Regions from separate parts of the Variovorax raffinosi genome, predicted to be linked through region 3. Evidence: predicted binding sites of a transcription regulator. Region 3 holds the regulator's gene; each other region holds the start of a gene.
What was found. The regulator sigma-54, encoded in region 3, starts transcription at its own class of promoters, with help from an activator protein. The targets are predictions, from matches to a motif close to TGGCANGNAANCTGCTTT.
Positions count from the first base shown of each region.

Region 1: ACSFB7_RS23250 (CmpA/NrtA family ABC transporter substrate-binding protein) is a predicted target of sigma-54. The motif match lies at 2,898-2,915, and genes of this name have one in related genera.
Region 2: glnA (type I glutamate--ammonia ligase) is a predicted target of sigma-54. The motif match lies at 4,891-4,908, and genes of this name have one in related genera.
Region 4: atzF (allophanate hydrolase) is a predicted target of sigma-54. The motif match lies at 2,395-2,412, and genes of this name have one in related genera.

Region 1 covers NZ_JBPJZR010000008.1:151,815-159,286, forward strand. Annotated here, with positions in the region: gene ACSFB7_RS23235 (alpha/beta hydrolase-fold protein) at 1-369, shown strand, start outside; gene tsaD (tRNA (adenosine(37)-N6)-threonylcarbamoyltransferase complex transferase subunit TsaD) at 308-1,366, opposite strand; gene ACSFB7_RS23245 (nitrate- and nitrite sensing domain-containing protein) at 1,480-2,760, shown strand; gene ACSFB7_RS23250 (CmpA/NrtA family ABC transporter substrate-binding protein) at 3,110-4,354, shown strand; gene ntrB (nitrate ABC transporter permease) at 4,365-5,309, shown strand; gene ACSFB7_RS23260 (ABC transporter ATP-binding protein) at 5,306-6,115, shown strand; gene nirB (nitrite reductase large subunit NirB) at 6,145-7,472, shown strand, end outside.
Region 2 covers NZ_JBPJZR010000012.1:101,376-108,847, reverse strand. Annotated here, with positions in the region: gene ACSFB7_RS29090 (hypothetical protein) at 1-72, shown strand, start outside; gene ntrC (nitrogen regulation protein NR(I)) at 93-1,643, opposite strand; gene glnL (nitrogen regulation protein NR(II)) at 1,668-2,747, opposite strand; gene ACSFB7_RS29075 (hypothetical protein) at 2,771-3,286, opposite strand; gene glnA (type I glutamate--ammonia ligase) at 3,430-4,845, opposite strand; gene ACSFB7_RS29065 (competence/damage-inducible protein A) at 4,992-5,792, opposite strand; gene ACSFB7_RS29060 (EI24 domain-containing protein) at 5,789-6,667, opposite strand; gene ACSFB7_RS29055 (sterol desaturase family protein) at 6,718-7,472, opposite strand, start outside.
Region 3 covers NZ_JBPJZR010000002.1:711,245-718,716, reverse strand. Annotated here, with positions in the region: gene lptB (LPS export ABC transporter ATP-binding protein) at 1-733, shown strand, start outside; gene rpoN (RNA polymerase factor sigma-54) at 888-2,486, shown strand; gene ACSFB7_RS09325 (phospholipase D family protein) at 2,497-4,098, shown strand; gene ACSFB7_RS09320 (LysE family translocator) at 4,112-4,759, opposite strand; gene ACSFB7_RS09315 (hypothetical protein) at 4,895-5,155, shown strand; gene ACSFB7_RS09310 (YceI family protein) at 5,185-5,814, opposite strand; gene ACSFB7_RS09305 (YceI family protein) at 5,886-6,473, opposite strand; gene ACSFB7_RS09300 (cytochrome b) at 6,470-7,075, opposite strand.
Region 4 covers NZ_JBPJZR010000002.1:1,055,976-1,063,447, forward strand. Annotated here, with positions in the region: gene ACSFB7_RS10840 (ABC transporter substrate-binding protein) at 1-628, opposite strand, end outside; gene atzF (allophanate hydrolase) at 642-2,363, opposite strand; gene ACSFB7_RS10850 (M48 family metallopeptidase) at 2,801-3,658, opposite strand; gene ACSFB7_RS10855 (AmpG family muropeptide MFS transporter) at 3,717-5,339, shown strand; gene ACSFB7_RS10860 (beta-ketoacyl-[acyl-carrier-protein] synthase family protein) at 5,757-6,965, shown strand; gene ACSFB7_RS10865 (beta-ketoacyl synthase chain length factor) at 6,962-7,472, shown strand, end outside.

The DNA of each region.
Region 1 (7,472 bases), on a different contig from region 3:
GGCGGCCTGCGCACCTGGCAGGCACCCACCGGGCCGCAGCCCGACGAAGAACCCGACCGCAAGCTCTGGCCCTTCTTCCAGCAGTACCTGGAAGCCAAGCCTTCCAAGGACCTGCCGCAGCTCTACCTGGGTTTCGGCCTGGCCGATCGCTTTGCCAGCAACCACAAGCTGCTGGCGGATGCCCTGCCTCCGGGACGCGTGTTCACCACCGAAGGCGGCCACGACTGGCCCGAGTGGCGCCAGCTCTGGCGCAATGTGCTCGATGTGCTGCCGCTGCCTTCGCTCGGGCGCGCACGCCACCAACCGGTTACGCGGTTTCCGGCAGCGACGCCTCGGCCGTCAGCGATGCCATTGGCCATCGCGGCTTGACGTCGAAGGCATAGCGCTCGCTGGCCTGCGACAGGCCCGACTGCAGCCGCATGGCGGCGGCCATGGCGATCATGGCGCCGTTGTCGGTGCACAGGTGCAGCTCGGGGTAATGCACGCGCACACGGCGCTTGGCGCACGCGGCGTTCAGTTGCTCGCGCAGGTTCTTGTTCGCACCCACGCCGCCGGCCACCACGAGCCGCTTGAGCCCCGTCTGGTCGAGCGCGGCAAGCGACTTCTTCAAGAGCACCTCGACGATGGCCGCTTGCGTGGACGCCGCCAGATCGGCCTTGTTTGCTTCGAGCTGATCGCCCAATTTCTTTGCCTGCGTGAGCACGGCCGTCTTCAGGCCGGCAAAGGAAAAATCGAGATCGCCGCTGTGCAGCAGCGGTCGCGGCAGCTTGAATGCCGTGGGGCTGCCGCCCTCGGCCAGCTTCGCGAGCCAGGGGCCGCCGGGATACGGCAGGCCCATGAGCTTGGCGCTCTTGTCGAAGGCTTCGCCGGCCGCGTCGTCGATGGTTTCGCCGAGCAGTTCGTAACGGCCCACGCCATCGACCCGCATCAGTTGCGTGTGACCGCCCGAGACCAGCAGCGCGACGAACGGAAACTCCGGCGGATCGGCGCTAAGAAACGGCGACAGCAGATGCCCTTCGAGGTGATGCACGCCCAGCACCGGCTTGCCCAGCGCCACGCCCAGCGCGCAAGCCACGCCCGCGCCCACGAGCAGCGCGCCCGCAAGGCCTGGGCCTCGCGTGTAGGCCACCACGTCGATCTCGCTCAGGGAGCGGCCGGCCTCGGCCATGACGGCCTCGGTCAGCGGCAGCACGCGGCGGATGTGGTCGCGGCTGGCCAATTCGGGCACCACGCCGCCGTAGGCCTGGTGCATGGCGATCTGGCTGTGCAGAGCGTGCGAACGCAGCAGCGGCAGCGCGTCGCCGAATGATTCGACCAGCGCCACGCCGGTTTCATCGCAGGATGATTCGATTCCCAACAAGAGCATGGCGCCGAGTGTAGGTGGCGCCCGCCGGGCACGCCCGCCAAGGGGCAAGCGGCGCCCTTGAGGCACGGATGTTGCAGTGACCCTGTGCCCCTGCTCCCCGCGCGCCTCCCACCATGAAATCCGGACTGAATTTTCTGATCGCCGCCCGCCGCTGCGAGATCGACGAGCTGGACCAGCTCGCCCGCACCAGCGACCTGGTCGGCGTGATCGGCCGGCTGGTCCATGCGCTGCAGCGCGAGCGCGGCATGTCGAATGTGTTCCTGGCCTCGCGCGGTGGCCGCTTCGCCGAGCAGCGCGATCCGCAGATTGCCGAATGCCTGGCGCTCGAACAGGAAGTGCGCGCCGGTTTCGACCAGCTCGAAACCGAGGCTCAACATCGCGCCGGCCCCGGCAACGGCGCCCGCCTCTTCAGCCGCATCGCCTGGGTGCTGCCGGGGCTGGACGCGCTGCCCGCATTGCGCCGCCGCGTCGGCGCACTCGAACTGAAGCCGGCCCAGGCCACCGCCGCCTTCGCCAAGCTCGTCGCCGGACTGCTGTCGGTGGTGTTCGAGGCGGCCGATGGCGCCACCGACCCCGAGATCTCGCGCCTGCTGGTGGCGATGTTCAATTTCATGCAGGGCAAGGAGTTCGCTGGCCAGGAGCGTGCCTTCGGCGCTGCTGCGCTGGCAGAGAACCGCAGCAGCGAAGCGCAGCGCCTGCAATGGCTGCACCTGATCGAATCGCAGGAGCGCTGCTTCCAGGTCTTCACCGATTTCTCCGATGCGGCGCTGCTCGCGCTCTGGCGCGAGAGCCAGTCCGATGCCACGCTGGCCGAGCTGGAACGCATGCGCCGCATGGGCGCCACCTCCGCGCCGGCCACGCCGCCTGGCATGGCGGACGCCCAACTGAGCCAGGCATGGTTCGACTGTTGCACCCGCCGCATCGACGCCATGAAGACCGTCGAAGACCGCCTGGCCGCCGACCTGCGCGCGCTGTGCGGCCACAAGACCGCGCAGGCGCGCAGCGAACTGCAGAAGTACCAGGAAGTGCTCGGCACGCTGGCCCCGCAAGCCGACGGCGCCATGTTCTTCGACGATGCCGATGCGCAGGCCGCCGCGCCCGCCCAGTTCGGCCGTCACCTCGAACGCTCGGTGCTCGACATGGTCCAGGAGCAATCGCACCGGCTGCAGGCCATGGGCGATGAACTCGAAACCGTGCGCGCCTCGCTCAACGAACGAAAGATCGTCGAACGCGCCAAGGGCCTGCTGATGGCGCACCGGCGCCTGAGCGAGGAAGAGGCCCACAAGATGCTGCGCCAGACCGCGATGAACCAGAACCGGCGCCTCGTCGACGTGGCCGAGTCGGTGCTGGCGATGGCCGACTACCTGCCGCTCGACACGCCACCTGCGCGCTGAGGCCCGAACGCGGCTCGAGTTGGTGCAGTGCACAACAAGCGTGCATGCCGAGCCTCCAGAGCCGAAAAGCCGCATCACCCGCAACCGTTCTGCACCACCAGCTACTCTTTTCATAGCAAATCAGTCACCCGTCAGCTTGGCACACAGCTTGCAACACTGAAGCCATAGACCACCAGGTCTTCAGGCAGGCGACACCCAATGGCGGGTGTCACCCACCGAACCGGACAAAGGCGTCCTTATCCGCAGGGGCTCGTTTTCGAGCAGCCCCCGCGCGGTGAGGACGCCTTTTTTGTTTTTCGCTTTGCTTTTGTTTTTGTCATCTGTCCCGCCTTCAACCGGAGCCCGCCCCATGACCGACCTGCTCAAAACCCGCCTCAGCCGACGCCGCGTCCTGCAAGCCGCCGCCATCGGCGCCGTGGGCATCGACCCCGCGCTGCGCGCCGCCGTCTGGGCCCAGGGCTCGGACAAGCCAGAAAAGGAAGAAGTGAAGATCGGCTTCATCCCGCTGACCGACTGCGCCAGCGTGGTGATGGCCTCGGTGCTGGGCATCGACAAGAAGTACGGCGTGAAGATCGTGCCCAGCAAGGAAGCGAGCTGGGCCGGCGTGCGCGACAAGCTGGCCAACGGCGACCTCGACATGGCGCATGTGCTCTACGGCCTGGTCTACGGCATGCACCTGGGCCTGAGCGGCCCGAAGAAGGACATGGCCGTGCTCATGACCCTCAACAACAACGGCCAGGCGATCACGCTGTCGAAGAAGCTGGCCGACAAGGGCGCGGTCGATGCCGCCTCGCTCGCCAAGCTCATCGCCACCGAAAAGCGCGAATACACCTTCGCCCAGACCTTCCCCACCGGCACGCACGCCATGTGGCTCTACTACTGGCTCGCCTCGGCCGGCATCGACCCGTTCAAGGACGTGAAGAACATCACCGTGCCGCCGCCGCAGATGGTGGCCAACATGCGCGTGGGCAACATGGACGGCTACTGCGTCGGCGAGCCCTGGGGCCAGCGCGCCATCATGGACGGCATCGGCATCACGGCCATCACCACGCAGGACATCTGGAAGGACCACCCCGAGAAGGTGCTCGGCTGCACCGCCGAGTTCACGAAGAAGTACCCGAACACCGCGCGCGCCGTGACCGCCGCCATCCTCGAAGCCGGCAAGTGGATCGACGCCGGCCTGCAGAACAAGAACAAGATGGCCGAGACCATCGCCGACAAGAGCTACGTCAACACCAGCGTGGACGCCATCAACCAGCGCATCCTGGGCCGCTACACCAACGGCCTGGGCAAGAGCTGGGACGACCCCAACCACATGAAGTTCTACAACGGCGGCGCCGTGAACTTCCCGTACCTGTCGGACGGCATGTGGTTCCTCACGCAGCACAAGCGCTGGGGCCTGCTGAAGGAACACCCCGACTACCTGAAGGTGGCCACCGAGATCAACCGCATCGACATCTACAAGCAGGCCGCCGTCGCCACGCAGACGCCGGTGCCCAAGGAAACGATGCGCACCAGCAAGCTGTTCGACGGCTCGGTGTGGGACGGCAAGGACCCGAAGAAATACACAGAGTCGTTCAAGCTTCATGCATAGGGAGAACAACATGGTCAGCGCCGTCTTTCATTCGCCCCTGGATGCGTCCATCCCTGCCCCTCTGCCGCGTGCGGGAGAAGGCCGGGCCGAGGGTGTGGCCCGTGCCGAGGCCGCCCCTCACCCCAACCCTCAGCCCAAGGGGGAGAGGGAGCAGAAGCAACGCACGCCGATCGACCTGCGCGCCTTCTGGATGCGCGTGCTGCCGCCCCTCGCCGGCTTCGGCCTGCTGGTGCTGATCTGGGAACTGGTGGCCATGAACAGCACCACCGGCTTTCCCACGCCGTACACCACCTGGCAGCAGGCGCTCACGGTGTTCAGCGATCCGTTCTACAGCAAGGGGCCGAACGACCAGGGCGTGGGCTGGAACGTGCTGTCGTCGCTGCAGCGCGTGGCGCTGGGCTTCGGCCTGGCGGCGCTGGTGGGCATTCCGGCGGGCTTTGCCATCGGGCGCTTCGAGTTTCTCTCGCGCATGTTCAACCCGCTGATCAGCCTGCTGCGCCCGGTGTCGCCACTGGCCTGGCTGCCCATCGGCCTGCTGGTGTTCAAGGGCGCCAACCCGGCCGCCATCTGGACCATCTTCATCTGCTCGATCTGGCCGATGGTCATCAACACCGCCGTGGGCGTGCAGCGCGTGCCCAGCGACTACATGAACGTGGCGAAGGTGCTGAACCTGAGCGAATGGAAGATCCTCACCAAGATCCTCTTCCCTGCCGTGCTGCCCTACATGCTGACCGGCGTGCGGCTCGCGGTCGGCACCGCATGGCTGGTGATCGTGGCGGCCGAGATGCTGACCGGCGGCGTCGGCATCGGCTTCTGGGTGTGGGACGAGTGGAACAACCTCAACGTCGCCAACATCATCATCGCGATCTTCGTGATCGGCATCGTCGGCCTGGTGCTGGAGTTCGCGCTCATCAAGCTCGCTACCGCGTTCACGTTCGAAGAGGTGAAGTCATGAACGACGACTCCAAGTACATCGAGATCCATGGGGTCGAGCAAGCGTTCAAGACGCCCAAGGGCCGCTTCCTCGCGCTGCGCGACATCCACCTGAACGTGGCCAAGGGCGAGTTCATCACGCTGATCGGCCACTCGGGCTGCGGCAAGTCGACGCTGCTGAACCTGATTGCCGGTCTCACCACGCCCACCGAGGGCGTGCTGCTGTGCGCCAACCGCGAGATCAAGGGCCCCGGCCCCGAGCGCGCGGTGGTGTTCCAGAACCATTCGCTGCTGCCCTGGCTGACCTGCTTCGAGAACGTGTACCTCGCGGTCGAGCGCGTGTTCGCTGCATCGGAAACCAAGGCCCAGTTGCGCGAGCGCACCGATGCCGCTCTCGCGCTGGTCGGCCTCACGCCTGCCGCGCAGAAGCGCCCCGGCGAAATCTCCGGCGGCATGAAGCAGCGCGTGGGCATTGCACGGGCGCTGTCGATGGAACCCAAGGTGCTGTTGATGGACGAGCCCTTCGGCGCACTCGACGCCCTCACCCGCGCCAAGCTGCAGGACGAACTGCTGGCCATCGTGCAGAAGACGCAGAGCACCGTCGTCATGGTCACGCACGACGTCGACGAAGCCGTGCTGCTGAGCGACCGCATCGTGATGCTCACCAACGGCCCGGCCGCCACCATCGGCGACGTGCTCGCGGTGGACATCGCCCGCCCGCGCAACCGTGTGGCGCTGGCCGAAGACCCGGCCTACGTGCACGCCCGCAAGGCCGTGATCGACTTTCTCTACACGCGCCAGGCGCATGTAGAGAAAACCGCAGCCTGAGCCACCCCGTCCGCCAGGAGCAAAACACCATGGACATGCGCGTGAAAAAACAAAAGCTCGTGATGGTCGGCAACGGCATGGCCGGCGTTCGCACCCTCGAAGAGCTGCTGAAGATCGAGCCCGACCTCTACGACATCACGGTGTTCGGCGCCGAGCCGCATCCGAACTACAACCGCATCCTGCTGTCGCCCGTGCTGGCGGGCGAGCAGACGGTGGACGAGATCATCCTCAACCCCTGGAGCTGGTACGAAGAGAACGGAATCACGCTGCATGCCGGCAAGAAGGTGGCCACGGTCGATCGCGTCAAGCGCGTCGTGCGCGCCGAGGACGGCACCGAAGCCGCCTACGACCGCTTGCTGCTGTGCACCGGCTCCAACCCCTTCATGCTGCCCGTGCCCGGCGCGAAGCTCGATGGCGTGATCGCCTACCGCGACATCGCCGACACCAACCTGATGATCGAGACCGCGAAGACGCACAGGCATGCGGTGGTCATCGGCGGCGGCCTGCTCGGCCTCGAAGCCGCCAACGGCCTCATGAAGCGCGGCATGCAGGTCACGGTGGTGCACGTCATGCCCTGGCTCATGGAGCGCCAGCTCGACGAGGTGGCGGGCAAGCTGCTGCAGAAGTCGCTGGAAGACCGGGGCATGAAGTTCCTGATGGGCGCGCAGACGCAAGAACTGGTCGGCGATGCGGAAGAAGGCAAGGCCGGCCGCGTCAAGGCCATCCGCTTCAAGGACGGCACCGAAGTCCCCACCGACCTCGTCGTGATGGCGGTCGGCATCCGCCCCAACACCACGCTGGCCGAGAGCATGCGCCTGCACGTCAATCGCGGCATCGTGGTGACCGACACCATGCAGACCGTGACCGATGCGCGCATCTACTCGGTGGGCGAGTGCGCGGCGCACCGGGGCATCGCCTACGGCCTCGTGGCACCGCTGTTCGAGCAGGCCAAGGTGGCGGCCAACCACCTGGCGCTGTTCGGCATCGGCCGCTACACGGGCTCGCTCACCTCGACCAAGCTCAAAGTCACGGGCATCGACCTGTTCAGCGCGGGCGACTTCCAGGGCGGCGAAGGCAGCGAAGAGATCGTGATGAGCGACCCCTTCGGCGGCGTCTACAAGAAGCTGGTCATCAAGGACGACAAGCTGGTCGGCGCCTGCCTCTACGGCGACACGGTGGACGGAAGCTGGTACTTCAAGCTGCTGCGCGACGGCCGCAGCGTGCACGACATCCGCGACAAGCTGATGTTCGGCGAATCGAACATCGGCGACACCGGCCACGAGGGCCACAGCAAGGCCGCGAGCATGCCCGACGACGCCGAGGTCTGCGGCTGCAACGGCGTGACCAAGGGCACCAT
Region 2 (7,472 bases), on a different contig from region 3:
GACACATGGCTCTGGGACAAGAGCGGGAAGTTCCAGATCGACTCCATCACCCTGGGCCAGCGCAGCAAATAAAAAAGGCCCCGTCGGGGCCTTTACTCGATACCCAGTTCCTGGATTTTTCGGGTGATGGTGTTGCGGCCGATGCCGAGCTTTTGTGCGGCTTCGATGCGCCGGCCGCGTGTGTTGGTCAGCGCGGTAAGGATCAACCTGGATTCGAAGCGGCGCGAGAGCACGTCCCACACGTCGGTGCGGCCTGCCGCGAGCAAGGCTTGGGCTTCGACTTCGAGGCCGGCCTCCCAACTGCTCACACCGCTTGGGGTGCTTTCGGCAGTTGCGGGCGTGGCAGTGGTCGTTGCTACCGGGTCATGCTCCGCGCCGTACGCAACAGAGGCCATGGGCTGCAGCGTTGTCGTTGCTGCTGCAATTGCGGCTTCGGCTGCATGCCCGTCCACTGCGGCCGTCGCAGCACTGGCCACGGCCATCACTTCGGGAGGCAGGTCCTTGGTCTCGATCAGCTGCGCCGGCGCCATCACGGTCAGCCAATGGCAGATGTTCTCCAGCTGGCGCACATTGCCCGGAAAACCGAAGGTCGCGAGCTTGGCCAGCGCCGCTTCGGAGATCCGCTTGGGCTCGACGCCGAGCTGCCGTGCGCTCACCTGCAGGAAGTGGCGCGTGAGCGCGGGCACGTCTTCGCCGCGTTCGCGCAGTGCCGGCAGGCGCAGACGGATCACGTTGAGGCGGTGGAACAAGTCTTCGCGGAAACCGCCGAGCTTGACGCGCTGCTCCAGGTCCTGGTGGGTGGCCGCGATCACGCGCACATTGGCCTTGACCGAGTTGTGGCCGCCCACGCGGTAGAAATGCCCATCGCTCAGCACGCGCAGCAGTCGCGTCTGCAGATCGAAGGGCATGTCGCCGATTTCGTCGAGGAACAGCGTGCCGCCTTCGGCCTGCTCGAAGCGGCCGCGCCGCATGGTCTGCGCGCCGGTGAAGGCGCCGCGCTCGTGGCCGAAGAGTTCGCTCTCCAGCAGATCCTTCGGAATGGCTGCGGTGTTGATGGCCACGAACGGGCCGTTGGTGCGCGGCGAATGCTTGTGCAGCGCACGCGCCACCAGCTCCTTGCCCGAGCCCGATTCGCCGGTGATGAGCACCGTCACATTGCTCTGCGAGAGCCGGCCGATGGCGCGGAACACGTCCTGCATGGCGGGCGCCTGGCCCAGCATTTCGGGCGCCGCGACCATGCGCTCTTCGGCCACCTCTTCGCGCTGGCTTTCGTCGACCGCGCGGCGGATCAGCTCGACCGCACGCGGCAGGTCGAAAGGCTTGGGGAGGTATTCGAAGGCGCCGCCCTGGAAGGCCGACACGGCACTGTCGAGGTCGGAGAACGCCGTCATGATGATGACCGGCAGGCCGGGGTGCTTGGCCTTGATCTTGTCGAGCAGGTCGAGCCCCGAGCCACCCGGCATGCGGATGTCGCTCACCAGGACCTGGGGGCCTTGCTGTTCGTCGTCGTCGGCCTGTTCGAGTGCTGCGAGCACCTCGCGCGTGTTGGTGAAGCTGCGCGTGGGCAAGTCTTCGCGCAGCAGAGCCTTCTCGAGCACGAAGCGAATCGATTGGTCGTCATCAACTATCCAGATCGGCTTCATGCATCTCCTTGTTGCCGTGCTGCGCTAGGGCAGCGGTATCAGTATCTTGAAATCAGTCCGGCCCGGGACGCTGTCGCACTCGATCACGCCGTGATGCTGTTGCACAAAAGTTTGCGCAAGCGTCAACCCCAGCCCTGTCCCGCCTTCCCTGCCCGAGACGAGCGGATAGAAGATGCGGTCCTTGATCGTGTCCGGCACACCCGGTCCATTGTCGATGACATGCAATTCCAGTGCCAGTCGATACCACTGCTTGTTGAAGATGACCTGGCGGGCCACGCGGGTCTTGAAAGTGATCTGCGCGTCACCGGCCGCGCGCCGCTCCGTCAGGGCCTGCGCGGCGTTGTGAACGATGTTGAGGGTGGCCTGGATCAGTTGCTCGCGGTCGCCGCGAAACTCGGGAATGGACACGTCGAAGTCGCGCTCGATGTGCAGGTCGCGCGGAAATTCCGCAAGGATGACCGAGCGCACGCGTTCGCAGACTTCGTGGATGTTGACGTCGCCCACCACGTGCGGACGGCGGTGTGGCGCCAACAGCCGGTCGACCAGCGTCTGCAGCCGGTCGGCCTCGTGGATGATGACCTGGGTGTATTCGATGAGGTCGCGCGACTCGACCTCCATCTGCAGCAACTGCGCCGCGCCGCGAATGCCGCCGAGCGGGTTCTTGATCTCGTGCGCGAGGTTGCGGATGAGTTCCTTGTTGGCCTGCGCCTGGTCGATGAGGCGCTCTTCGCGGTCTTGACGCACCTGCTGTTCGAGCGGCGACATCTCGATGATGAGTTCACCCGCCTTGTCGCCCTGCGCGAGCGTGACCTGCACCGGCATCAGCTCGTGGTTCACGCGGCGAAGAAAGGCCTCGTAGCGCAGCGTGGCGAAGTCGTTGCTGCGTGCGCCGTCAATGGCGGTGCGCAGCACCTGCGGCTCATGAAAGCACGCGCCGAACTGCGAACCTTCGAGCGTGCGGCGCGAGGTGCCCAGCGCGTCTTCGAGCCCTGCATTGGCGAACAACACAGACCCGTCGCTGTTGACCACGGCAATCAGCGTGGACAGCAGGTCGAAGGTCTGAAAGCGCACGTTGGCGCCAACCGCCTTCTTCCCGAATGCCATGTTTTCCTTGCTTGCTTGCTTACTTACTGCGGCTGCTTGACTGGCAGGCGGCCGATTTCACGGCGAATGCCGGCGATGTCGCTTTCGTTGCGTGCCAGCTCGGCCTTCATCTCGGCCACGCGGTCGAGGTACTTCTGGTAGTTGCGGCCTTCACTGCCCTGCTTTTCGGGCTCGCCGTTGTTGTAGTCCTTCTGCAGCTCGGCTTGCCGCGCCTCGGCCTTCTTGAGTTCGGATTCGAGCACCGAGCGGGCCTCGCCGTCGCGGGCGCGCTGGTCGACGCCTTCGACGCGCGGACTGCCTGCGGGTGCACGCGCAGCCGCCGAACCCGAGCCCGACGAACCACCGCCGCCACCGCCCGAAGGCTTGGTGCCCTGCACGACCGTGACGTTGCCGCCTTCCAGAACCTTGCAGCCCTTTTGCTGGGCAATGGTGGCGTTGTTGGTGTACTCGTTGCCGCAACGCCAGACGCGCTCCTGCGCGAACGCGGGCAGCGCAGCAATCAGTGAGCCGGCCAGGAAAATGAGAGGAGCAGTCTTCATGTGTATCGGTGGAGGGCGCAACAAAGGCGCATTTTCATGCAATTCGACGCCATTGGTGACCAGATGTTCCACGCCAAGGAAAAAGGACGGCCGAGGCCGTCCTTTTGTCTTACTTCCCCGTCAGGGGCTCGCCGATCAAGCGATTACAGCGAGTAGTACATGTCGAACTCGACCGGATGGGTCGCCATGCGGAATCGCGTGACTTCCTGCATCTTCAGCTCGATGTATGCGTCGATGTACGCATCGGTGAACACGCCACCCTTGGTCAGGAACGCACGGTCCTTGTCGAGATATTCCAGGGCCTGATCGAGGCTGTGGCACACGGTCGGGATCAGCGCGTCTTCTTCCGGCGGCAGGTGGTACAGGTCCTTGCTGGCGGCTTCGCCCGGATGGATCTTGTTTTCCACGCCATCGAGGCCGGCCATCAGCAGCGCGGCGAAACCGAGGTACGGGTTCATCAGCGGATCGGGGAAGCGTGCTTCGACGCGACGGCCCTTCGGGTTGGCCACGAACGGAATGCGGATCGAGGCCGAGCGGTTCTTGGCCGAGTAGGCCAGCTTCACCGGGGCTTCGAAGCCGGGCACCAGGCGCTTGTAGCTGTTGGTGCCGGGGTTCGTGATGGCGTTCAGGGCACGGGCGTGCTTGATGATGCCGCCGATGTAGTGCAGCGCGAAGTCAGACAGGCCTGCATAGCCGTCGCCTGCGAACAGGTTCTTGCCGTCCTTCCAGACCGACTGGTGCACGTGCATGCCGGAGCCGTTGTCGCCGACGATGGGCTTGGGCATGAAGGTGGCGGTCTTGCCGTAGGCGTGGGCCACGTTGTGGATCACGTACTTCTGCAGCTGGACCCAGTCGGCGCGCTGGACCAGCGTGCTGAACTTGGTGCCCAGTTCCATCTGGCCGGCGTTGGCCACTTCATGGTGATGCACTTCGACCGGAATGCCCAGGGCTTCGAGCACCAGGCACATTTCGGAGCGCATGTCCTGGAAGCTGTCGACCGGGGGAACCGGGAAGTAGCCGCCCTTGACCGCCGGACGGTGGCCGGTGTTGCCGTGTTCGTATTCCTTGTCGGTGTTCCACGAGGCTTCTTCGGAGTCGATCTTCACGAAGCAGCCCGACATGTCGTTCTTCCAGCGAACGCCGTCGAACACGAAGAATTCGGGTTCCGGACCGAAGAAGGCGGTGTCGCCCAGGCCCGAGGCCTTCATGTACGCCTCGGCGCGCTTGGCGAGCGAACGCGGGTCGCGCTCGTAGGCCTTGCCGTCTGCCGGGTCGATCACGTCGCAGGTCAGGATCAGCGTCGTTTCTTCGAAGAAGGGGTCGATGTTGGCGGTGTTCGGGTCGGGCATGAGCTGCATGTCCGAGGCTTCGATTCCCTTCCAACCAGCGATGGACGAGCCGTCGAACGCGTGGCCCGAGGTGAATTTGTCTTCATCGAAGTGCGACACGGGCACGGTCACGTGCTGCTCTTTGCCGCGGGTGTCGGTGAAGCGGAAGTCGACGAACTTGACCTCGTTTTCCTTGACGAGCTTGAGTACATCGGCGACGGTCTTTGCCATCAGTTTCTCCTGAGTTGGATGGTGGTTAGGAATACAGGGACGAGGGATGCAGTTTCTGTGCCATTGTCACCTCACCCCGAGAGGCTTTGGTGACCACTGCATACGCCAAATGGAGGCGGAAATTCACCAACTTGGTGCGATAAACATTAACGCACCAATTCTGGGCCGAGCTTGGCATCAAAGGTGTGCAACCCTTCGATGAGCTGAGCATAGGCGGCATCGAGCCGGCCCGGGTCACCTTTCACGCCCAGCTCGATGTGGCGGCCGTATTCGGGGTGATCGACGCTGGGCAGGCTGAACACCTTGATGCCAGCATGCGTGTCTTCGATGGCCTGCATCAGCGGGGTGAGCGTGGCTTCCATTGCACCGAAAACGATCACCGACTTCTCGGCGACGGCATTGCGGGTGAAAAGCTCGGTGTAACGGCCGTCGAGCACCGACTCGATCATCGGCCAGGCCATCACCGGAAAGCCCGGCACGAAGTGCACGTGCCCGACGCTGAAGCCCGGGATCTTGTTGTACGGGTTGTGGATGAGCGTGGCGCCCTGCGGAAACACGCCCATGTTGAGCCGGTGCACGTTGTCGGCCCTGTCCGGCTCGTAGGGCACGCCCTGCTCTCGCGCCGTGTCCTGCATGCGCTCGCGGATCAGCAGTTCGGCCTCGGGGTGCAGCGCTAGCGGCACGTGCAGCGCCTTGGCTGCGCACTGGCGGGTGTGGTCGTCGGGCGTGGCGCCGATGCCGCCGGTCGAGAAGACGATATCGCCGGAATCAAAAGCACGCTCGAGCGCGGCGGTGATGCGCGCGGGCTCGTCGCCGACGTATTCGGCCCAGCTCAGCTGCAGGCCGCGTGCGGCGAGCAGCTCGATGACCTTGGTCATGTGCTTGTCGGCCCGCTTGCCGGAAAGGATCTCGTCGCCGACGACGATGAGACCGAATGCGCGTGTCATGGTGAACCCCATTGGGAAAGAGCGGCCTTGTCAGCTTCGCCGGCGGCCGCGCCGCTGGCAGCCGAAACCTCGGCCGCTGCACGCTGGGCACGCAGTTGCCCGAGCGCGTCGAGGCAGTAGTGCGCAAACCAGAGTGCTGAGAAGGCAAAAACCAGTGTGTAGATCCAGATGGCGATCGGCACCAGCACGAAGAAAGCGGCGGCGAAGAGCAGCCCCGAAGCCCAGACGATGCTCGGCGCGGCGCCCAGGTAGCCGCACAGCACGCCGATGCACAGCAGCGGCAGCCGGTGCGCGCGCAGCAATGTGGCGCGCTCTTCGGGGCTGGCATGCTCGGCCAGCGCGTCGAAGCTCATCACGCGGTAGGTGAGCCAGCCCCAGATCAGCGGCGGCAATATCAACACGAGCGGTGGAATGAGCCACAGCGGCATCGAGACCACGAGGGCAATCAGCGCCAGGATGGTGACGCCGAGCGAGCGGGCGACACTGCCGAAAAAAGAAGCGCCCTTCTTCTGTTCGAGCGAGGGAAAGCGCCGCTCGGCCGCCAGCTTGGTAAGCGCCGGCGCCATGAAGCCGGCCACGATCAACAGGCAGAGCACCACGATCAGCGGCGTGGCGGCGAACACCACCACCAGCGGCGCCAGCATGGCCTTGACGTCGCTGGAGAAGAGCCGGCCGATCCACGCCCAGAAACTGGCCAGCAGCGGCCAGGCATCGAGCGCGCCGCGCGTCCAGACCACGGCCGCGTCCCAATAGAAATACCCGAGCACCGAGGCCAGCAGGATCATCAGACCCAGTGGCAGCAGCGACAGCACGATCACGCGCGGCAGCATGCAGTAGGCGACCGCGCGCCAGAAGGAGTCGAGGAGCAGGCGCATGAGGGTGCGAGGATAACGCCTCGGACCGGAATTTCAGGGGCTTGTGGCCCTCAACCGCGCCCGACCATTCGCTTCAGGCCCAGCCATTGCTGCGCCCAGAAGCCGCGGCCGTAGTCGCGCACGCGGCCGTTGGCATCGGGCTCGACCTGGTCGCGGATGCCGGTCGGGTCGTAGCGCGCTTCGAAGTTGGCGGTGCCGAACATCATGTCCCACCACGGCAGCAGCACGCCGAAGTTGTGTCCGCCGAGCGTGCTCTTGCCGTTCGACTCATGGCCCAGGCCGATGCTGTGGTGCAGCCGGTGAAAGCGCGGGCTGATCCACAGCCGCTCGCCGATGGCGCCGAAACTCAGGCGCAGGTTGGCGTGCTGCAGGCTTTCGCTGAGCTGCGTGAAGGCGACAAAAGCGATGAACTGCCCCGGCGCCACGCCGATCAGTTGCGCCACGATCACGATGAGCGTGTCGTGAACGATGTCGTCGAGCAGGTGGTTGCGGTCGTCGCTCCACATCGTCATCTGGCGCTGCGAGTGGTGCAGCGAATGCAGGCCCCACCACCAGTTCAACTGGTGCTGGCCGCGATGAATCCAGTAGCCGACGAAGTCGAGCACCACGAGGTAGATGGCGAAGGCCAGCACCGGCACGTCGGTCACGCCGGGCCAGACCTCGTCGAGGTGGAAGGTGCCCCAGCCGGCCGTGCGCAGGCTGCCCATGGCATCGTCGAAGAAGGGCTGCAGCGTGAAGAAGATCGCCAGCCGGAACAGGCCGAGCCGGTGGATCAGCGTGTACAGCACGTCGATGCGAATGGCGT
Region 3 (7,472 bases):
CGGCCTGAAGAAGAGCTATGGCAGCCGCACGGTGGTGAAGGACGTCTCGCTCGACGTGCAGAAGGGCGAAGTCGTCGGCCTGCTGGGGCCCAACGGCGCCGGCAAGACCACCTCGTTCTACATGATCGTGGGCCTGGTGCGTGCCGACGCGGGCGACATCACGATCGACGGCGAGCCCATCGCCCACATGCCGATCCACCGCCGCGCCCGCATGGGCCTGAGCTACCTGCCGCAGGAAGCCTCGATCTTCCGCAAGCTCACGGTCGAGGAAAACGTGCGCGCCGTGCTGGAACTGCAGAGCGAGCCCGACGAGAGCGGCAAGCTGGTGCCGCTCTCGAAGCAGCACATGGAAGAGCGCCTGACCGAGCTGCTGAGCGACCTGCGGGTCGACCACCTGCGCGATTCGCCCGCGCTTGCGCTGTCGGGCGGCGAGCGCCGCCGCGTCGAGATTGCGCGCGCGCTGGCCACCCAGCCGCGCTTCATCCTGCTGGACGAACCCTTTGCCGGCATCGACCCGATCGCGGTCATCGAAATCCAGCGGATCATCAGCTTCCTGAAGGAACGCGGCATCGGCGTGCTCATCACCGACCACAACGTGCGTGAAACGCTGGGCATCTGCGATCACGCGTTCATCATCAGCGACGGGCATGTGCTGGCACAAGGCACGCCCTCGGAGATCGTCGACAACGCCGAAGTACGCAGGGTGTACCTGGGCGAACACTTCCGGATGTGATCGTGCGGCGCGGGTCAAGGATGATCGCGGCCGTCATCCGGGCGGAATTCCTTCGCGGGGGCCGCCGCGCACGGCCGCCCGAAGCAGCCGGCCCGCCCCCGGCAGGGGGTTGGCGCAGCGCGAAGCGCGCAGCCTGGGGGGGAGCCGTTTTCCTATGAAGCAAGGGCTGTCCCTTCGCGTCTCGCAGCATCTCGCGCTCACGCCCCAGTTGCAGCAGTCGATCCGCCTGCTGCAACTCTCCACGCTCGAGTTGAGCCAGGAGGTGGAGCAGATGCTGGACGAGAACCCGTTCCTCGAACGCACCGCGGAAGAAGCGGCGCGCGAGGAATTCGGGCTCGATGCCGTCGACACGCCGGTCCCGCGCGACGAGGCGGGCGAAGCGGCCGAAAGCGAATTCGCCTCGGCACCCGCCAGCAGCACGAGCACTGCATCCACCGAGGCCAGCACCCCGGGCGAATCCGACGGCCCCGCCGCCGAGATCACCGAGCGCGAGCCCGACTGGGAAGGCGACGGCACCGTCGACATGGCGCCGGACGACAGCGAGTGGGGCAGCGACGCACCCGCGCGCCAGAACAACCTGGGCAACGACGAGCGCGCCGACGCCACCGAACTCGCACGCAGCCAGGAGTCGCTGCAATCGTTCCTGCACCGCCAGGCGCTGAGCCTTCGGCTGAACGAAAACGACTGTGCCGCGCTGCGCTTTTTGATCGAATCGCTCAACGACGACGGCTACCTCGAAGACTCGCTGCCCGCCCTGGCCTCGGGCCTTGCGGGCGACGACAACGACCAGTTCGACGACCTCGTGCACCACTTCCAGGTGGCGCTCGGCCTGCTGCAGAGCCTGGAGCCCGTGGGCGTGGGCGCGCGCGACCTGGGCGAATGCCTGGGCATCCAGTTGCGCGCACTGGCCGCCGAAGACCGCGACATGGACGAAGAGCAGGCGCAGGTCTACAAGATCGCCATTGCCATCTGCAAGCAGCCGATGGAGCTGCTCGCGCGGCGCGACTTCAAGCGCCTGGCCACGCTCACCCGCAGCAACGAAGAACTGGTGCGCTCGGCGCTGCAGATCATTGCGCGGCTCGAACCCAAGCCGGGGCGCCGCTTTGTCGACGTCGAGCGCAACATCGTCATTCCCGACGTGATCGTCACCAAGACCGGACGCGGCACCGGCGTCAAGTTCCGCGTCATGCTGAACCCCGAAGTCATGCCGCGCCTGCGCGTGCACGACATCTATGCCGGCGCGCTCAAGTCGCACAAGGGCGAGGGCAGCCAGGCGCTGTCGCAGCGCCTGCAGGAGGCGCGCTGGTTCATCAAGAACATCCAGCAGCGCTTCGACACGATCCTGCGCGTGAGCAATGCCATCGTCGAACGGCAAAAGAGCTACTTCGTGCACGGCGAACTGGCCATGCGGCCGCTGGTGCTGCGCGAGATCGCCGACGAACTGGGCCTGCACGAGTCGACCATCTCGCGCGTGACCACCGCCAAGTACATGGCCACGCCGTTCGGCACGGTCGAGTTGAAGTACTTCTTCGGCTCGGCGCTGGGCACCGAGACCGGCGGCAACGCATCGAGCACCGCGGTGCGCGCGCTCATCAAGCAGTTCGTGACCTCCGAGAGCATCAAGAAGCCGCTGTCGGACAGCCAGATCTCCGAGATGCTGAAAGAGCAGGGCATCGAATGCGCGCGGCGCACGGTGGCCAAGTACCGCGAAGCGCTGCGCATCGCGCCCGCGAACCTGCGCAAGGCGCTGTAGAGGGCCACCGGTGACCCATCGCCTGCTTTCGCGCTGCGGGCATTGGGCTTTCGTCATTGCGGCCACATTGCTGTTCGCCGGCTGCGCCACCTTGCCCGACGAGGCGCCGCGCCCGCCCACCAAGGCCATTGCCGCATCGAACGACACCGCGCTCGGCAAGATCGCGCTGGCCTCCCAGCCCGACCCCGACCTGAGCGGCTTTCGGCTGATGCCGGGCGGCGACTTCGCCTTCGACACCCGCATCCAGTTGGCGCGCCGCGCCCAGCGCACGCTCGACGTGCAGTACTACCAGATCGAGAACGACGAGACCGGCCGCTACCTGATGCGCACCCTGCGCGATGCGGCCCAGCGCGGCGTGCGCGTGCGCCTCTTGATGGACGACCTGTACACGTCCGGCGAAGACGAACTGCTGCTCGGCCTGGCGGCCACGCCGAACGTGGAGCTGCGCCTGTTCAACCCGTTCCCGGCCGGGCGCGGCAGCCTGCTCAAGCGCTTCACCGCGTCGCTGTTCGATTTCGAGCGGGTCAACCGGCGCATGCACAACAAGCTGTTCATCGCCGATGGCGCGATGGCGGTGGCGGGCGGGCGCAACATCGGCAATCAGTACTTCACGCGCACCTCGGGCGAGAACTTCATCGACCTCGACACCTTCGTCGCGGGTGCGCTGGTCCCGCGTCTTGGCGTGCTGTTCGACCAGTACTGGAACAGCGTCTACGTGCGGCCGATCCAGTCGGTGGTGGCGAGCGAGCTGCCGCGCGAAGAACTGCAAAAGCGCTTCGACGCCGCCACCGGCCCCGACACCACGCCGCCCCCGCCGAAGCCCGCGCCCAACGACCTGCTCGGCTACAGCCCGATGGTCGAAGACCTTAACGCCGGCAAGCTCGGTCTGATCTGGACCACCGCCGAGGCGTATGCCGATTCGCCCGACCGCGTGATCGGCAAGACCGCGTCGTACGGCGGCGTGCCGCTGCTGGACGTCGACAGCGTGCGCTACAACGTGGTCGAGCAGATGCGCCGCGCGCGCTCCGAGGTGACCATCGTCTCGCCCTACCTGATCCCGGGTGCCACGGGGCTGGAGGTGATGCGCGAGATCCGCGGGCGCAACGTGAAGATCAGCGTCGTCACCAATTCGCTCGCCGCCACCGACGAGCCGCTGGTCCACACCGCCTACCGGCGCTACCGGCCGGACATGCTCAAGCTGGGCGTCGACCTCTACGAACTGAGTTCGACGCGCACGCGGCGCAGCGTGCGGCTGGGGCTGTTCGGCACCTCGGTCGGGCGGCTGCACGCCAAGTCGGCGGTGATCGACCAGCGCATCCTGTTCGTCGGCTCGATGAATTTCGATCCGCGCTCCGAATCGCACAACACCGAGATCGGGCTGTTCATCCGCAGCCCCGAGATGGCGCAGCAGACGCTCAAGCTGCTCGACGTGCTCAAGCAGCAGGGCGCCTACCGGCTGCGCTTTGCCGAAGGCAGCGGCGGCTCGCGCATCGAATGGGTCAGCGAAGACGGCGGCCAGACCACCGTGCTGCACGAGGAGCCCGATTCGGGTTTCTGGGACCGCACCATGCTCGAACTGCTGGCGCCGCTCACGCCCGAGAGCCTGCTGTAGACGCCCCCGGCGTTCAGCCGCCGCGCACGGCCGACCACACCAGCCGCAGGCCCAGTGCGCCCATCACGCCGCCGGCCGCCCGGTCGATCCAGGTCTTGTAGCGCAGGTAGGCCGAGCGCGGTGCCGCCGAGGACAGCGCCAGCGCGACGATGGTGTACCAGCCGGTTTCGATGCAGAAGATGACCACCGGCACTGCGAGCGCCAGCACCAGCGGCACCTCGCGCGGCAGGAAGGCCGCGAAGATGCTGGCGTACACCACCGCCGTCTTCGGATTGCTGACCTGCGTGGCCAGGCCCAGCAGGAAGGTGCGTCCGCCCCGGCCTTGCTGGCGCGGGGAAGTGGTGCCGGCGTCCTGCGGTGCCACGTCCAGCGGCTGCCGCGCGCCGCGCCAGATCCGGATGCCCAGGTAGATGAGGTAGGCGCCGCCCAAACCCTTGATGGCCAGATACAGGCCGGGCACCGCCAGGAACGCGGCCTGCAGGCCGGCCATCGCGGCGATCGAGAAAGCCAGGCCGCCCGCGCCCATGCCCAGCGCCGCCGCCAGCCCGTCTCGGCGCGAGGCCACGGCCGTGCGCGCCACCATGACGAAACTGGGGCCGGGGCTCATCGCGCCCACGGCCATGGCGCCGGCGATACCTAGCAGGGAAAGGGTGTTGTCCATCGGTTGCTATTCCTTGGGATGCGGTGAAAAGCCCGAACAGCGTGCAGAAGTGCACGTTGATCGGAGATTGAAAAGTAAACTGTAAGTAGTACTTTGATATCTTTTGGTTTACATTTTCTGCATCGGACTACCGCGGTGCAAAAAATGAAAAATCTTCTACTCCTCGCTGTCTGGGCCATGGTCCTGTCGTTCCTGCTGAGCTTTTTCTACTGGCACGACGCACCGCTTTCCGAGCAACTGATCTTCGGCGTGGTGATGACCGTTGTCACGGGCGCCTGGATGCTCGCCCTGCTGAATCTTCCACGTGCGGTCGCCGCAGTTCGCCAGCGCCTGAAGTCGTCCCGGGCCGGCGAAGGCCGCCTCGCACAGAACACCCACAAGAGCATCGTCAGATAGGCGGGGCTCCGCGGGCACGCCAGGAGCGGTTACGGCTGAATGTTGACCGCTTCCACCTGCACCAGCAATTTCACCTTGTTCTCGAAGCCGAAGTTCAGGCCCCAGGTAATTCCCCAGTCGCTGCGCTCCACCGTGGTCTCGAAGTCGCCGCCGCACACCTGGCGATTGATCAGCGGGCTCAGGTAGCAGTTGAAACGCACGGCCTTCAGCGTCACCGGCCGTGTCTGGCCCATCAGGGTGAGCGTGCCTGGCACGTCGACCACCTTGTCGCCGCTGAAGTCGATGCGATCGGCCACGAAGCGGCCGGTCGGAAATTCCGCCACGTTGAAGAAATCCTTGCTTTGCACATGCCGGTTGAGCAGGTCGACGCCGGTGTTGATGGAGCTGATGTCCATCGTGATGTCCACCTTGCCGCTGCTGCCGGTGCCGTCGATCTTCACCGAGCCGTCTTTCGTGCTGAAGCGTCCCCGGTTGGTGGTGGTGCCGTAGTGGCCCATCTCGTACATCACGAAGGTGTGCGTGGGGTCGACCACGTAGTTGGCGTTCTTCGCCGGCCCGCCCGCGGGCTTGGCGGCGACGGCCGGCGCGGTGTATTCCTGTGCCGTGGCCAGCGTGGCGGCCGTGGCCGACAGCGCCGCTGCAAGAAGGAGCTTTTTCATGGCGATGGATGTGGAGGTCATGAAAGCGTTCTGGTGAGTAAGAGGTGTACGGGCCGGCCCGGTCAGGCGCTTCACAGGGGCCCGAAGCCCGCGAGCGTGAGCTTGAAGCGCACCTGCACCTCGTTGGCGACCACCGAGGTGTCGGTCCATTCGCCGTCGCCCACCTTGTAGTCGAGCCGCTGGATCGTAAAGCTTCCGGTGGCCACCGCGTAGTTGCCGCCGGCCGCCACGATGCCGACCGGCACCGTCACATAGCGCGCCACGCCCTTGATGGTGAGCTTGCCCGCCATCTCGAACTTGCCGTCGCCCAGCGCATGGATGGCGCTCGACTGAAAGCTCGCCTGCGGAAAGTGCGCGGCGTCGAACCAGGGCTGCTTGGGCAGTTCGGCATCGCTCATGGGCACGCCGAAGCCCGCACTGGCCGTGTCGATCTGCAGCGCGACCGTGCCGCCTTCGGGCTTCTTCGGGTCGAAGGCGACCTGCGCATCGAACTTCTTGAAGCTGCCCTCCACCGGCACGCCCATCTGCTTGCTGACGAAGACGATCTGGCTCTTGTCGCCCACCAGCCGCGTGGCGGCCGGTTCGGCGCCCGCAGGCATGGCCGTGGCACATGCGAATGCCATCGCCACGAAGGGCGGGAGATGGAAGAGGCGCTTCATCCGGCAGATTCCTTGCGTGGCGCGGGCCACATGCGTTTCAACAGACCGTCGTGGTCGATCCAGTGGTGCTTGAGCGCCGCCGCTACATGCAGCAGCGTGACGCCGGCCAATGTGAACGCGCTGCCCTTGTGCAGCGGCTTGAGCACGGCCTCGGCGAAGTCCTTGTCGAGCGGCACGAAGTCGGGCAGCGGCAGCACGCCGAACCACACGACCGGCACGCCGAGCGCCGAGCTGTAGGCCCAGCCCAGGAGCGGCACCGCGAAGAACAGCAGGTACATCAGCGCATGGCTGACCCGGTGCCCCGCGACCTGCCAGCCCGGCATGGCCGCCGCAACGCGCGCGGGCAAAGCCGGCGGCCGATGGCTCAGGCGCCACAACAGCCGCAACGCCGACAGCAGCAGGATGGTGACGCCAGCCCACTTGTGCCAGCTATAGAGCTTCAGCCGCAACGGCGAAAACGGCAGGCCCGTCATGTACAGGCCCACGCCGAGCGAGCCCACGATCATGGCCGCCAGCAGCCAGTGCAGCACGATCGCGACCGTGCCATAGCGCAGGCTGCGCGCGTCGGCGGCGGGGAGTGGGGAGGGTGTGTCGGCGGACATCGGGGGCAGGACCGGCGGCCTGTGCGCGGAGCATATCTCGGAAGCCTTGACCCCATCGCATGGGCCGTGCCAGGGTGCTCTGTCCGGGGCGGTGTTGTTTAGAGTGCTGTTGTTCAGGGCGACGCTCCCGCCGACACGGTGCTCTTTTTCGCGAATGTCCCCCGCTTCGCTCCTCCTTTATTTCGCGAAAAAGAGCCCCGTATCGACGTGAGCGTTGGACAGAGCGGTGGTTGATCGCAGGATCACCAGCAGCGTGCCCCAGTGCGAATGGCACCAGGTGCTCCCCGCAGCGAAATAAAGGAGGAGCGAAGCGGGGGACATTCGCGGAGGGGAGCTCCTGGTGTCATTCGCACTCGCCCCGGACGAGCCGCATGCATCTACCCAAGGACTCGAACAA
Region 4 (7,472 bases), 340 kb from region 3:
TGGTGCCGTTCATGCGGCCCACGGTGCCGGTGGGCTCCAGCGTGTAGCACGCATCCACCTGGCCCGCGACCAGCGCGGCCACGTGCTGGCCGATGGGCAGCTCGCTCACGGTCGCGCCCTTGGCGCCCGCGCGCTCGAGCATGGTCTTGCACAGCGTGACGTTCTGGATGCCGGGGCCCGATGCGACTTTCTTGCCGGCCAGCTCGGCCATGGTCTTGATGGGGCTGTCTTTGGCGACGATGAACTCGTCGAGCACGAACTTCGCGTTGCTCGGGTTGGTGCAGAAGATCTTGAAGAGCCCCGGCTGCGCGATCTCGCCGATCGCGAGGTTGGCCGAGCCGGTGCCGTTGGCGCTGCCGTCGCAACGGCCCGCGAGCATGCCTTCCATGACCTGCTGCGCACCGGCGAACTTGAGCGGCTCGACATCGAGCCCCGCCTCCTTGAAGTAGCCGCGATCGACCGCCGCGAAGAAGGGCAGGCCCGCGGCCACGGGCCAGAAGCCGATGCGCAGCTTGGGGGCGGCCTGCGCGCGCACGATGGCGGGCGCGGCCAGCACGGCGAGGCCGGCCGCGCCAGCCTGCAGCAACTGGCGGCGCGATGCGGAAGATTTCTCTGGGGTGCTCGTCATCGGAACTCCTGGATCAATGGGAAGGGGGTGCAGAAGCGGTGCGGCTCGCGATGTACGCGCGCCAGCCGCCGTGATGGGTCACGTCTTGTGCGCCCGCGAGTGCGTGGCCTTCGCAGATGAAGCCGTGCACCCAGCTGCCATCGGCCAGCTCGACGCTGCCGAGGCCGAGTGGCGGTGGGATCAACGCGAGGAAGCTGCCGATCTGCGCGAGGGGCACGGCCCACACTTCGAGTGCGATGGCGGTGCCGCCTTCGGCCACGCGCTGCAGGCCGGGCTTCGGCGGCGTGGTGCCGGGCAATGCATGGAGGCGATAGGCGGTCGCGGTCGTTGTTGCGCGCAGCAATGTGGCGCCGCGCTCGGTGAGCTGGCCGTTGAGTGGCATGCCCGAGAGGTGTGCGCCGACCACCGCGATGGGCAGCATGTCAACCGCCGGAGCAACGAGGCCGGGCACCGTGCGCGGCGCGGGCAAGGGCTTGCCGGTCGCGCCCTGTGCGAGGCCGGTGGCGTGGTGGTAGCGCTGGCCCAGGTCGGCCAGCGCGAGGTCGCTGCCGCACGGGCCGATCAACGTGATGCCGAAGGGCAGGCCATCGGCGCGCAGGCTGCTCGGCACCGAAAGCGCGGCGTAGTCGAGCAGGTTGACGAAGTTGGTGTACGCGCCGAGGTTGCGGTTGAGCGCCACCGGATCAGCGCGCATCTGCTCGCGGCTGTAGTGCGTGGGCGCGGTGGGCACCAGCAGCACGTCGATGTCGCGCCACATCGGCTCGACCTGCTGTGCGATGGCACGCAGGCGCGTTTGTGCGTCGAACACGTCGGCGGCCGTGTAGTTGCGGCCGCTCGCGAGGATGCTGCGCACGGGCTCGATCACTTCACTCTCGTGGACGTCGAAGAACTCGCGCACGGCGGCGTAGCGTTCGGCGACGAGTGCGCTCTCATAGAGCAACGCGGCGGCTTCGGCCAGCGGCGCATAGGGAATGGTGACGGGCGTGCCGCCCAGCGCGATGAGCTTCGCCTGGGCATCGGCGAAAGCCTGCTCGGCGGCGGTGTCGCCGAAAAAAGCCAGCGTGTCGGGCACGCCGAAGTGGAACCGCGCGGGCAGCGGTTGACGGCGCAGCGCGAGGTCGCGCGAGTACGGATCGCGCGCGTCGTGTCCGGCCGTGGCGAGCAGCACATCGACCGCCAGCGCCACGCTGCGCGCAAAGATCGACACGCAATCCGCGCTCTGCGCCGCAGGCACCACGCCGAAGGTACTCAGCAGTCCGCGCGAGGGCTTGAGGCCGACGATGTTGTTGAGTCCGGCGGGCACGCGGCCGGAGCCGGCGGTGTCGGTGCCGAGTGCGAAATCGACTTCTCCGGCCGCGACCGCATAGGCCGAGCCCGAGCTGGAGCCGCCCGAGACAAGGCGCGCGTCGAAGGCGTTCGGCACTTCGCCATAAGGAGAGCGCGTGCCGTTGAGGCCGCAGGCGAACTGGTCGAGGTTGGTCTTGCCGACCAGCGATGCACCGGCGTCGAGCAGGCGCTGCACCACGGCAGCGTGGGCGGTCGGCAGGCGATCGAAGGCCGGGCAGGCGACGGTGGTCGGCACGCCGGCGACGTCGATGTTGTCCTTGACCGCGAAGCGCAGGCCGGCGAGCGGGAGCACTGCACCGAGCGCGTCGTTGGTCTGCGCGCCGGTGAGGGGCATCGCGAATTTCGCGATCCAGGCGGCGGCGGGCGATCCGTTGTCTTCATGCACCATCTTTAGGCATCCAAACTTGTGTACAAGTCGAGATGCAAGCGGCGTGCCAGCGGGCTCGATGAGGCGCCGGGCCTGATGAAGCCTGCTTTTTATTTGTCTCGTGGTTTGGTCGCGGCGCGGTTTTTAGCGCTGCTGTTCAGGGCGGCACTCACGCCGACACGGTGCTCTTTTTCGCGAATGTCCCCCGCTTCGCTCCTCCTTTATTTCGCGAAAAAGAGCCCCGTATCGACGTGAGCGCTCAGAGCAGTCGTTGATCCGCCGCAAACGCAGAGCGTGTCCTGTGCGAATGACACCAGGTGCTCCCCGCAGCGAAATAAAGGAGGAGCGAAGCGGGGGACATTCGCGGAGGGGAGCTCCTGGTGTCATTCGCACTCGCCCTGAATGAACCCGAACCCGAACCCGATCCCGACCCCAAGCCCGAAAAAGAGCGAAAAAACTCAGCCTTTCTTGGCGTCCCGATAGAGCTTCTCGACCTTCGGCAGATTCGCCTCCAGCTTGGTGATGCGGTCCGGCCCCGTCGGGTGCGTTGACAGGAAGCTCAACCCGCCCTGGTTCTTGGACGCCGCAGCCATCTTCTGCCAGAGCGTCACTGAAGCCTTCGGGTCATAGCCCGCGCGCGCCGCGAGTTCGAGCCCCACGAGGTCCGCCTCGGTCTCGTCGCTACGGCTGAACTTGAGGGTGATGAGCTGCGTGCCCGCACGGGCCGCAAGATCACCCACCTGCCCCAACCCCAGCAGTTGCGCGCCAATAGACAGCGCCGCCCCCGTGCCCGCGCTCTTGGCCATGCGGGCGCGGGCGTGTTCGCGCAACGCATGGGCCATTTCGTGGCCCATCACCATCGCGACCTCGTCGTCGCTCAGCTTGAGCTGCTCAAGGATGCCGGTGAAAAAAGCGATCTTGCCGCCGGGCATGCAGAAGGCGTTGATCTGCTTGCTGCCGATCAGGTTGACCTCCCACTTCCAGTCACGCGCGCGCGAATTCCACGGCGTGGCGAAAGGAATGAGCCGCTGCGCGATGGCGCGCAGGCGCTGCAGTTGCGGGTTGTTGTCGCCCGCCAGCGCACCCTTGGCGCGCGCCTGTTCGAGCAGCTCGCCGTACTGTTGCACGCCGGCCGCCTCGATCTTGTCGGCCGGCACGAGATTCCGCGCCACCGAGGCACTGCCGACATTGACCTGCGCCAGCGCCGGCCCGGCCAGCACCGCGCCCGCCGCAGCCAGCAGGAAGGCCCGCCGAGGCTGCCAGGGCGAGGCAGCGGAGACGGCAGCGGAAAGGGGGCGTTCGCATCGTGTGCACATGGAGCCGGATCATAGGAACAAATGAAAGCAAATGGCCGGACGATGCCCCCGTGCACTCATGGACAATCCGGGGCTCATGTCCGCCCCGCCTGTCGAAACCCCCACCGCCCCCTCACCGCCCTGGCGCGATTCCCTGAAGGTCTACCTGGAGCCCGCCACGCTGCGCATGCTGGCGCTGGGCTTCTCGGCCGGGCTGCCGCTGCTGCTGGTGCTGGGCACGCTGAGCTTTCGCCTGCGCGAGGCCGGCATCGACCGCACCACCATCGGCTACCTGAGCTGGGTCGGGCTGGCCTACGGCTTCAAGTGGGTCTGGGCGCCGCTGGTCGACCGGCTGCCGCTGCCGCCGCTGACCACGCTGCTGGGACGGCGGCGCGGCTGGCTGCTGTTTGCACAGGGCATGGTCATCGCGGGCCTGATCGGCATGGCAATGAACGATCCGCGGCTCGGACTCACGCCGCTGATCTGGTGCGCGCTGCTGGTGGCCTTCGGCTCGGCCACGCAAGACATCGCGCTGGACGCCTTTCGCATCGAATCGGCTGAAACGCGCAAGCAGGCGGCGCTCGCGGCGGCCTACCAGACCGGCTACCGGCTCGCGATGATCTGGGCCGGCGCCGGCGTGCTGTGGGTCGCGGCCTGGGCCGAGGTGGCGCCGGTGGCCGCCGCCACGGGCGCGGCCGCGTATCAGAACGGTGCCTGGAAGACTGCATACCTGGTCATGGCCGCCTCGATGGCGGTCGGCGTGCTCACTGTGCTGCTGTCGCCCGAGCCGGCCCAGAAAGCGCGCCAGATCGAAACGGCCGCGGTCGCCGCGACGCGAGAGCAGATCGCAGCGACCGGAATCCCCGTCTATGGGGCGATGCTGGCGCTGGCCGTGGTCCTGCTTTTTCCGACCGTCGTGGTGCTGCACGCGTACCTCTTCGTTCTGATGGTGCTGCTGTTCATCGTGTCGCCCGGCGTGCTCGTGTACGGGGCACTCGTCGCCTGGGTCGCGCACAAGAAATGGCGCATGCGCATTCCATCGCGAATGATCCCCCTGGTCGTCTGGTTCATTCACGCGTTCTACAAGCCCTTTGCAGACTTCATCAACCGCTACAAGTGGCAGGCGGCACTGATCCTCTCGCTCATTGCCATCTACCGCATCAGCGACGTGGTGATGGGCATCATGGCCAACCCCTTCTATGTGGACATGGGCTTCACCAAGGACGAAGTGGCCACGGTCAGCAAGATCTACGGCGTGGTCATGACGCTGGCCGGCGCCTTCGTCGGCGGCGTGCTGTCAATGCGGCTGGGCGTGATGCGCGTGCTGATGCTGGGCGCGGTGCTCAGCGCGGGCAGCAACCTGCTGTTTGCCTGGCTGGCCTCGCGCGGGCACGACCTGACGGCGCTGATCGCGGTGGTCTCTGCCGACAACCTGGCCGGCGGCATTGCGTCGGCGGCCTTCATCGCCTACCTGTCGAGCCTGACGAACATCAGCTATTCGGCCACCCAGTACGCGCTGTTCAGCTCGCTGATGCTGCTGCTGCCGAAGTTCATTGCCGGCTACTCGGGCGCCTTCGTCGATGCCTACGGCTACAGCACCTTTTTCACCGCCACCGCGGTGCTGGGCCTGCCGGTGCTGGTGCTGGTGGCGCTGGCCTCACGGCTGACGACGACCACCACAGGCACCACCGACCGTCAATAGGGCCCTCGCCTAGGGCCTGTTCACACTATGCAAGGGGTCGCGTTGCTTCGCAAAGGGGCTGGCTGCAAGGCGCCCGGGCGCAGCAAGGCTGAAGCCTTGCAAGCGCGGGCAACGCCACAGACGGCCCCTTTACGAAGCAACCCGAAGGGAAGCTCGCCACAGCCCGCCCATCAAGGCGCGTGACGCCGTGCGTGCGTTCGCACGCACAAGGAGCGCAACGCCGAGGGGCGGGCTGTGGCGAGCTTCGCGACCCCTTGCATAGTGTGAACAGGCCCTAGCCCGTCACCTGTCGAAAACGGCCGACGCGGCGGCGCGCACACTGCTGGTAGGCTGTGACATTCATTGCGGGAAAATTACGCCTGCCCGTCTTGCGCCCGCCCGACGCCCTTTCGCTTGCCGCCTGCCCCAACAACCATCGTGCCGTCCAGAATTTCCCCCCTTCAAATCAGCGCCTTCACGGCGACTTCCGCCGTCGGTGTCGGCAAGGAATCGCTTGCCGACGCGCTCGCGCAGTCGCGCAGCGGCCTGCGCGCCAACGATTTCGGCGATGCGCCGCTGCCCACCTGGATCGGCCGCGTGGACGGTCTCGAAGACGTCCATCTGCCCGAGGCGCTCATGCGCTGGGACTGCCGCAACAACCGGCTCGCATGGCTGGGCCTGCATGCCGACGGCTTCATCGAGGCGGTGGCCGCCGCGCGTGAAAAGTACGGCGCCTCGCGCATCGCGCTGGTGCTGGGCACCTCGACCGCCAGCATCGGCGAGACCGAACTGGCCTACACGCAGCTCGACGCCGAGGGCATGTTCCCCATCAACCAGCGCCGCGCCGCGGTGCACACACCCCATTCGCTGGCGATGTTCACGGCGCAGGTGCTGGGCATCAGCGGACCGAGCGAGACGATCTCGACCGCCTGCTCGTCCAGCGCCAAGGTGTTCGCCTCGGCCGAACGGCTGATCCGCCTGGGCCTGGCCGACGCGGCCGTGGTCGGCGGTGCCGACACGCTGTGCGGCAGCGTGCTGTTCGGCTTCAACTCGCTCGAACTGGTGTCGAGCGAACCTTGCCGGCCTTTCGACGCCGGCCGCAAGGGCATCAGCCTGGGCGAAGCAGCGGGCTTTGCGCTGGTCGAGCGCGTGCAGAGCGGCGCCGATGCCGCGCCGATGCACCTGCTGGGTTATGGCGAAGCGAGCGACGCGCACCACATGTCGACGCCGCACCCCGAGGGCCTGGGCGCCGAACGCGCGCTCGACGAGGCGTTGGCGCGCGCCGGCCTTGCGCCCGAGGCCATCGACTACATCAACATGCACGGCACCGCGAGCCAGAAGAACGACGAGGTCGAAGGCGCGCTGGTGGCACGCCGCTTCCCGGCCCGCACGCACGCCAGTTCGACCAAGGGCTTCATGGGCCACACGCTGGGCGCCGCCGGCATCGTCGAAGCGGTCATCAGCCTGCTGGCGATCGAGCGCGGCCTGATGCCGGGCACCGTCAACACGAGCACGCTGGACGAAGGGTTCGGTGCGCAGATCAAGCTGCAGCCCGCGCGTGGCGAGGTGCGCTATGCGTTGTCCAACTCCTTCGGCTTCGGCGGCAACAACTGCTCGCTGGTGTTCGGCAAGGCCCAAGCAGCATGAGCACGACCGTGACACCCCCTACCCTCTACATCGAAGGCCCGGCCTTCTGGACGCCCACGCTGCCCGGCTGGGACGCCGCGCGCGCCGCCTTCCGGGGCGAAGGCACGCTGACCGATCCGCCCGCCAAGCGCCCGTCGCCACAAGTGCTGGCACCGGCCGAGCGCCGCCGCGCGCCCGACACCGTGGCGCTGGCGCTCGAAGTGGCCGCCGCCGCGATGGTGGCCTCGGGCCGCAACGCGGCCGACGTGCCCTGCGTGTTCACGTCGGCGCACGGCGACCTGTCGATCAACGACTACATGTGCAGCACGCTCGCGACCGATCCGAAGATGCTGTCGCCCACCAAGTTCCACAACTCGGTGCACAACGCAGCCGTGGGCTACTGGACCATCGGCACCGGCTGCATGGCGGCCAGCAACGCGGTGTCGGCCTACGAACACAGCTTTGCCTCCGGCCTGCTCGAAGCGGCCGTGCAGTGCGCGGCCGACCAGGAGCCGGTGCTGCTGGTGG